Regions from separate parts of the Streptomyces sp. NPDC053432 genome, predicted to be linked through region 1. Evidence: riboswitches for the same ligand, from Rfam matches in the RefSeq annotation. Region 1 holds a riboswitch; the other holds the start of a gene.
The links. Region 1 has a riboswitch for glycine ahead of gcvP (aminomethyl-transferring glycine dehydrogenase). Riboswitches for the same ligand answer to the same signal wherever they lie in the genome.
Positions count from the first base shown of each region.

Region 1 (3,401 bases):
GCGCAGCGGGGCAGCGGGTGGCCCCGGGGCGGCCCGGCACCGGGTCCGGCCGGCTGCACGGCCGGACCGGTCCGCGCCGCCTGGCGGGGCTCGGCCGGGGTTGGGGACCGCAGACCCGGGGGGACTGCGGTCGGTGCCACGCCCGGCCGCGTCCCTGGAGCCGGTACGGCGCGGCGCGCACGGCTGGGCGCGGGCCGCGCCCGACACAGGCGGAACGGCCCGTCTGCCAGTGTCCTGCGGGGCTCGGCAGCGGCTGGCCCGGAACGCGCTCGGGTGCCGCGCCTGGTGCGGCGCGACCGACGGCCGGACACGGGCCGCTGACGGTCGCAGGCGGTGCCTTGCGGGGCGAGGGGGCGGGTTCGGGGGGCCTGGTGCCGGGTCCGGTCGGCCCGGCGGCCCCGTCCCGTGGAGCCCGGTTGGCGCGTCCCGGGCACGGCCTGGCTCGGCAGCGCCGGACGCGGGCGGCTGAGGGTCCGGGCGCACGCGACCCGGGCACGGCCTGGCTCGGGCAGCGTCGGACGCGGGGCGGGTGAGGGTCCGGGGGCCGGTGCCCTGTGGGGGCTCGGCTGCGGCGGGGGCAGGCGGGCCTGCCCTCCTTGCTGCGTGCGGTCGGCCCGGGCCGTCTGGGCGGCGCTGGGCTGCGTGGGACGCGGGCGCTTGAGGCGCGTGTGCCCCGGCCCCGCCGGGCTTTGCGGCGGGGGCCCGGACCGCGCGGCGTGGCGCACACGGCCGCCGCCCACAGCGCGGGGCGGCGGCGCGGGGTGGGGTCAGTCGTCGTCGTTCGCCAGGTGGCCGAAGTCGTGGTGGAAGTCCGTCGGAAGCGTCACGTCCAGGCCGTAGTGGTGGTAGAGCTGGAGTTCCTGTTCGGGGGAGAGATGGCGGCCCACGCCGAAGTCGGGGGCGTCCTTGATCAGGGAGCGGTCGAACGGCACCCGCAGGGCGTCGTCCACCAGCTCGCTCGGTTCCAGCGGAACGAACGCGTCCCGGCTGAACAGGCCCGTACGGACGGCGGCCCATTCCGGGACGCCCGTGGCATCGTCGAGGTAGACCTCGTCCACGGTGCCGATCTTCGTGCCATTGCGGTCGAACGCCTTGCGGCCGATCAGGCTGCGCGGATCGATGTCGGTCTGCACGGTCCCTCCAAATGGTCGCAACTCCTCCGTAATGACTACAGAAGTGCATATCCCAAGAAGAGGCCACTCGGGGAGGGTCCGGATCCGCGCTGGTAGGCTGGGTATCGGCTGTCGACCCTGTGCGGGAGAGTCCTCCGAGTGAGAACGACGGAGGCGCCGAAGGAGCAAATCCTCCCCGGAATCTCTCAGGCATACGTACCGCACGGACGAGGCCACTCTGGAAAGCAGGGGCGGGTACCGGGCGCGCAGTGCCGGTTCCCCTCCTCACCGACGGTGAAAGCCGGTGGCTCGAGCGACCCTCCAGCGACCGGTGAAACTCTCAGGTTGAGATGACAGAGGGGGAGGCCGTCCGGGTGCCCGCGCCGTGGTGCCCCTCGCAGGTCGTACGACCAGGAGGCCTCCGTACATGACCGCCAACCGCATTCCGCTCTCCCAGCTGGAGCGAGGCATCCCCTTCGAGCAGCGCCACATCGGCCCGGACGCCGAGGCGCAGGCGAAGATGCTCGCTCAGGTGGGCTACGGCTCGCTGGACGAACTGACCGCCGCCGCGGTTCCGGATGTGATCAAGACCGCTGAGGCGCTGAACCTGCCCGAGGCGCGGACCGAGGCCGAGGTGCTGGCCGAGCTGCGTTCGCTCGCCGACCGCAACCAGGTCCTCTCCTCCATGATCGGTCTCGGCTACTACGGGACCTTCACCCCGCCGGTGATCCTCCGCAACGTCATGGAGAACCCGGCCTGGTACACGGCATACACGCCGTACCAGCCGGAGATCTCCCAGGGCCGCCTCGAAGCGCTCCTGAACTTCCAGACCCTCGTCGCGGACCTCACCGGCCTGCCGACCTCCGGCGCCTCGCTGCTCGACGAGGGCACCGCGGCCGCCGAGGCCATGTCGCTGTCCCGCCGCGTGGGCAAGGCCAAGGACGGCGTCTTCCTCATCGACGCCGACGCCCTGCCGCAGACCATCGCGGTGATCGAGACCCGCGCCGAGCCGACGGGCGTCGAGGTCGTCGTCGCGGACCTCTCGAACGGCATCCCCGCCGAGATCGCCGAGCGCGGCGTCTTCGGCGTGCTGCTCCAGTACCCGGGTGCCTCCGGCGCCGTACGGGAGATCAAGCCGGTCATCGACCAGGCGCACGAGCTCGGCGCGATCGTCACCGTCTCCGCCGACCTGCTCGCCCTGACCCTGCTGACCTCCCCGGGCGAGCTGGGCGCGGACATCGCCGTCGGCACCACGCAGCGCTTCGGCGTCCCCATGGGCTTCGGCGGACCGCACGCCGGCTACATGGCCGTCCAGGCCAAGCACGCCCGCTCCCTGCCGGGCCGCCTCGTCGGCGTCTCCGTGGACGCGGACGGCAACAAGGCGTACCGCCTGGCGCTGCAGACCCGCGAGCAGCACATCCGCCGCGAGAAGGCCACCAGCAACATCTGCACCGCGCAGGTGCTGCTCGCCGTCATGGCCGCCATGTACGCCGTCTACCACGGCCCCGACGGCCTGCGGACGATCGCCCGCCGCACCCACCGCTACGCGGCCCTGCTCGCCGCGGGTCTGACGGGCGGCGGCGTGGAGATCGTGCACGGCGCGTACTTCGACACGATCACCGCCCGCGTCCCGGGCCGGGCCGCCGAGGTCGCCGCCGCCGCCCGCGAGGGCGGGGTCAACCTGCACCAGGCCGACGCCGACCACGTCTCCGTCTCCTGCGACGAGACCACCCTGCGCGCCGACATCGAGGCCGTCTGGGCCGCCTTCGGCGTCAGCGCCGACATCGAGGCGCTCGACGCGACCACCGAGGACACCCTCCCCGAGGGCCTGCTGCGCTCGGACGCCTACCTGACGCACCCCGTCTTCCACCAGCACCGCTCCGAGACCGCGATGCTGCGCTACCTGCGCAAGCTCTCGGACAAGGACTACGCGCTGGACCGCGGCATGATCCCGCTGGGCTCCTGCACCATGAAGCTCAACGCGACCACCGAGATGGAACCGGTGACCTGGCCCGAGTTCGGCCAGCTGCACCCCTTCGCCCCGGTGGAGCAGGCCGAGGGCTACCTCACGCTCATCAACGAGCTGGAGGAACGTCTCTGCGAGGTCACCGGCTACGACAAGGTCTCCATCCAGCCGAACGCCGGCTCGCAGGGTGAGCTCGCCGGTCTCCTGGCCGTCCGCGCGTACCACCGCGCGAACGGCGACGAGCAGCGCACCGTCTGCCTGATCCCGTCCTCCGCGCACGGCACCAACGCCGCCAGCGCCGTGATGGCCGGCATGAAGGTCGT
Region 1 covers NZ_JBVJKF010000013.1:205,894-209,294, reverse strand. The annotation lists gene ACZ6Y1_RS22725 (PRC-barrel domain-containing protein) at 768-1,133, opposite strand; glycine riboswitch at 1,246-1,344, shown strand; gene gcvP (aminomethyl-transferring glycine dehydrogenase) at 1,540-3,401, shown strand, end outside.

Region 2 (3,401 bases), on a different contig from region 1:
CGGAGGGGCTGGTTCGGGGCGGAGCCCCCGCGGCGGCGCCGCACCCCGCGGCTACGGGTGGAACACGATGCGGGTCACCGCGGCGGCGGATCGGCGGTCCAGGAGGGTGGCCGAGGCGCACCCCGCCGGCGGGCGGCCCGCTTCCGCGTCGCGTAGGAGGCGCCCCACCGCGCCCCGGTGACGGGCGAAGGCGTACGCCGACACCGCCCGCCCCCGCGCGGCCTGCCCGGCCAGCGCCTCCTCGGGGCTGGTGTCCAGCAGGAGCAGGTGCAGCGCGCGCCCCCGCCGTCGCGCCGACGCCGCGAGCAGCGCCCGCACCCAGCTCTGGGTACCGCAGTCGTGGACGACGACGGAGCGCCCGGAGCGCAGGTGCCGCCACAGCCCCCAGTAGTGCGCGGCCCGCACCAGCGGCCGGTACACCGCGTACGGCAGCGCCCCCGGCATCCGGCGCTCCCAGCGCTCGCGGGTGTCCTGGGAGTCGACGGCGCATCCCTCCGCGCCGCCCTCGGCCGCCGCCCGCTTGATCAGCGTGCTCTTGCCGCCGCCCGGCAGGCCGGACACGACCACGATGTCGCCCGTGGTGAAGCGCAGCCGCTGCGGCCCCCGCACCCCCGGTCCGCGCAGGTCCCGTACGGACCCGGCCCCGTGGCCGTACGCATGGACCGCCGCACCGGTCCGCTGCGCCGGGACCGCGCCCACGGCCCCCGTGGCCGCCGCCACGCCTACGAATCTGCGCACAGTGTTCGCCTCCCCCGAATCGGGTCACCGGGACCCTTGCCCACTGAGTGTAAAAAGACGGTAATCCGGCGGCTTCGGTTCCGGTCCGGGTCCCGCGCGGGGTTCCGGTCCCCGTCCCGTCCACCCCCTGGACAACCGCACGATCTTTCGGGCCCGCCCGCCCGATCACCACCACGGCGTGCAATGATGTGCGCCATCTGGACCAAACCGCATCACCCCCGCATCACCAACTGCATACCGGCCGCTTGAATCCGCGCGGGAGAGTCCCGGCACGCCGCGAGGCGGTGCCCGGGCGCCGAAGGAGCAAGAACCTCCCTTGAATCTCTCAGGCCCCGTACCGCGTGGATGAGGCAGATCTGAAAAGCGAGCTGTCCGTCAGCTCCACCCAAGGTGCAAGCCGGAGATCCTGACCCGTCAGGCACTCTCGGCGAACCTCTCAGGTTCCGATGACAGATGGGGAGGACACCTCCTCGTCATGTCATGCCCTGGGACCCGGGAGCCACACCCATGAGCACTGCCCCCCGCCTGACCGCCCTCGATGCGCTGCACCGTTCCCTCGGTGCGACCATGACCGACTTCGCGGGCTGGGACATGCCCCTGCGGTACGCCAGCGAGCGCGACGAGCACAACGCCGTCCGCACCAAGGCCGGTCTCTTCGACCTCTCCCACATGGGCGAGATCACCCTGACCGGGCCGGAGGCCGTCAAGGCCCTGGACTACGCGCTGGTCGGCAACATCTCCACCGTCGGCGTCGGCCGCGCCCGTTACACGCACATCTGCCAGGAAGACGGCGGCATCGTCGACGACCTGATCGTCTACCGCCTCGGCGAGACCGAGTACATGGTCGTCGCGAACGCCTCCAACGCCCAGGTGGTGCTGGACGCGCTCACCGAGCGCGCCGCCGGCTTCGACACCGAGGTCCGCGACGACCGCGACGCCTACGCGCTGATCGCGGTGCAGGGCCCGGAGTCCCCCGGCATCCTCGCCTCCCTCACCGACGCCGACCTGGACGGGCTGAAGTACTACGCCGGCCTGCCGGGCACCGTGGCCGGTGTGCCCGCGCTGATCGCGCGTACGGGCTACACGGGCGAGGACGGCTTCGAGCTGTTCGTCTCCCCCGAGCACGCCGTGGAGCTGTGGCAGGCGCTGACCAAGGCCGGCGAGGGCGTCGGCCTGGTCCCGGCCGGCCTGTCCTGCCGCGACACCCTGCGCCTGGAGGCGGGCATGCCGCTGTACGGGCACGAGCTGACCACCTCGCTGACCCCGTTCGACGCGGGTCTGGGCCGGGTCGTGAAGTTCGAGAAGGAGGTCGACTTCGTCGGCCGCGCCGCCCTGGAGGCCGCCGCCGAGCGCGCCGCCACGAACCCGCCGCGCAAGCTGGTCGGCCTGGTCGCCGAGGGCCGCCGCGTCCCGCGCGCCGGCTTCCCCGTCGTCGCCGACGGCCAGGTGATCGGCGAGGTCACCTCCGGCGCCCCGTCCCCGACCCTGGGCAAGCCGATCGCCATGGCGTACGTCGACGCGGCACACGCCGCGCCCGGCACCTCCGGCGTCGGCGTCGACATTCGCGGTACGCATGAGCCGTACGAGGTCGTCGCTCTGCCGTTCTACAAGCGGCAGAAGTAGTCCTTGTAGTCCGGCCTGCCGCCCGGGTGCCCCGTGCGGCGATGTCGCAGTACCCCAGACCACCGTTCGTTCCCACCCCCGCGCATCCAGGAGAATCAGGTCATGAGCACCCCCCAGCAGCTGCGTTACACCAAGGAGCACGAGTGGCTGTCGGACGTCGTTGACGGCGTCGCGACGGTCGGCATCACCGAGTTCGCCGCCAACGCGCTCGGTGACGTCGTCTACGCCCAGCTCCCCGAGGTCGGCGACACCGTCACCGAGGGCGAGACCTGTGGCGAGCTCGAGTCGACGAAGTCGGTCAGCGACCTGTACTCCCCCGTCTCCGGCGAGGTCGTCGAGGCCAACCAGGACGTCGTCGACGACCCGTCGCTGGTGAACTCCGCCCCCTTCGAGGGCGGCTGGCTGTTCAAGGTGCGCATCTCGGAGGAGCCCAAGGACGTGCTCTCCGCCGAGGAGTACGCCTCCCTCACCGCCGGTAACTGACCCCAGGGGATCCTGATGTCCGTACTGAACACCCCTCTTCACGAACTCGACCCCGACGTCGCCGCAGCCGTCGACGCCGAGCTCCTGCGCCAGCAGTCGACCCTGGAAATGATCGCGTCGGAGAACTTCGCTCCGGTCGCCGTCATGGAGGCCCAGGGCTCCGTCCTCACCAACAAGTACGCCGAGGGCTACCCCGGCCGCCGCTACTACGGCGGCTGCGAGCACGTCGACGTCGTCGAGCAGATCGCGATCGACCGGATCAAGGCGCTCTTCGGTGCCGAGGCCGCGAACGTCCAGCCGCACTCCGGTGCGCAGGCCAACGCCGCCGCGATGTTCGCGCTCCTGAAGCCGGGCGACACGATCATGGGCCTGAACCTGGCCCACGGCGGTCACCTGACCCACGGCATGAAGATCAACTTCTCCGGCAAGCTCTACAACGTGGTTCCGTACCACGTCGACGAGACCGGCCAGGTCGACATGGCCGAGGTCGAGCGCCTCGCCAAGGAGTCCAAGCCGCAGCTGATCGTCGCGGGCTGGTCCGCCTACCCGCGCCAGCT
Region 2 covers NZ_JBVJKF010000005.1:263,417-266,817, forward strand. The annotation lists gene ACZ6Y1_RS11580 (AAA family ATPase) at 52-738, opposite strand; glycine riboswitch at 985-1,088, shown strand; gene gcvT (glycine cleavage system aminomethyltransferase GcvT) at 1,246-2,361, shown strand; gene gcvH (glycine cleavage system protein GcvH) at 2,464-2,844, shown strand; gene glyA (serine hydroxymethyltransferase) at 2,860-3,401, shown strand, end outside.
Region 2: linked by a shared signal. The riboswitch ahead of gcvT (glycine cleavage system aminomethyltransferase GcvT) and the one ahead of gcvP (aminomethyl-transferring glycine dehydrogenase) in region 1 are both predicted to bind glycine.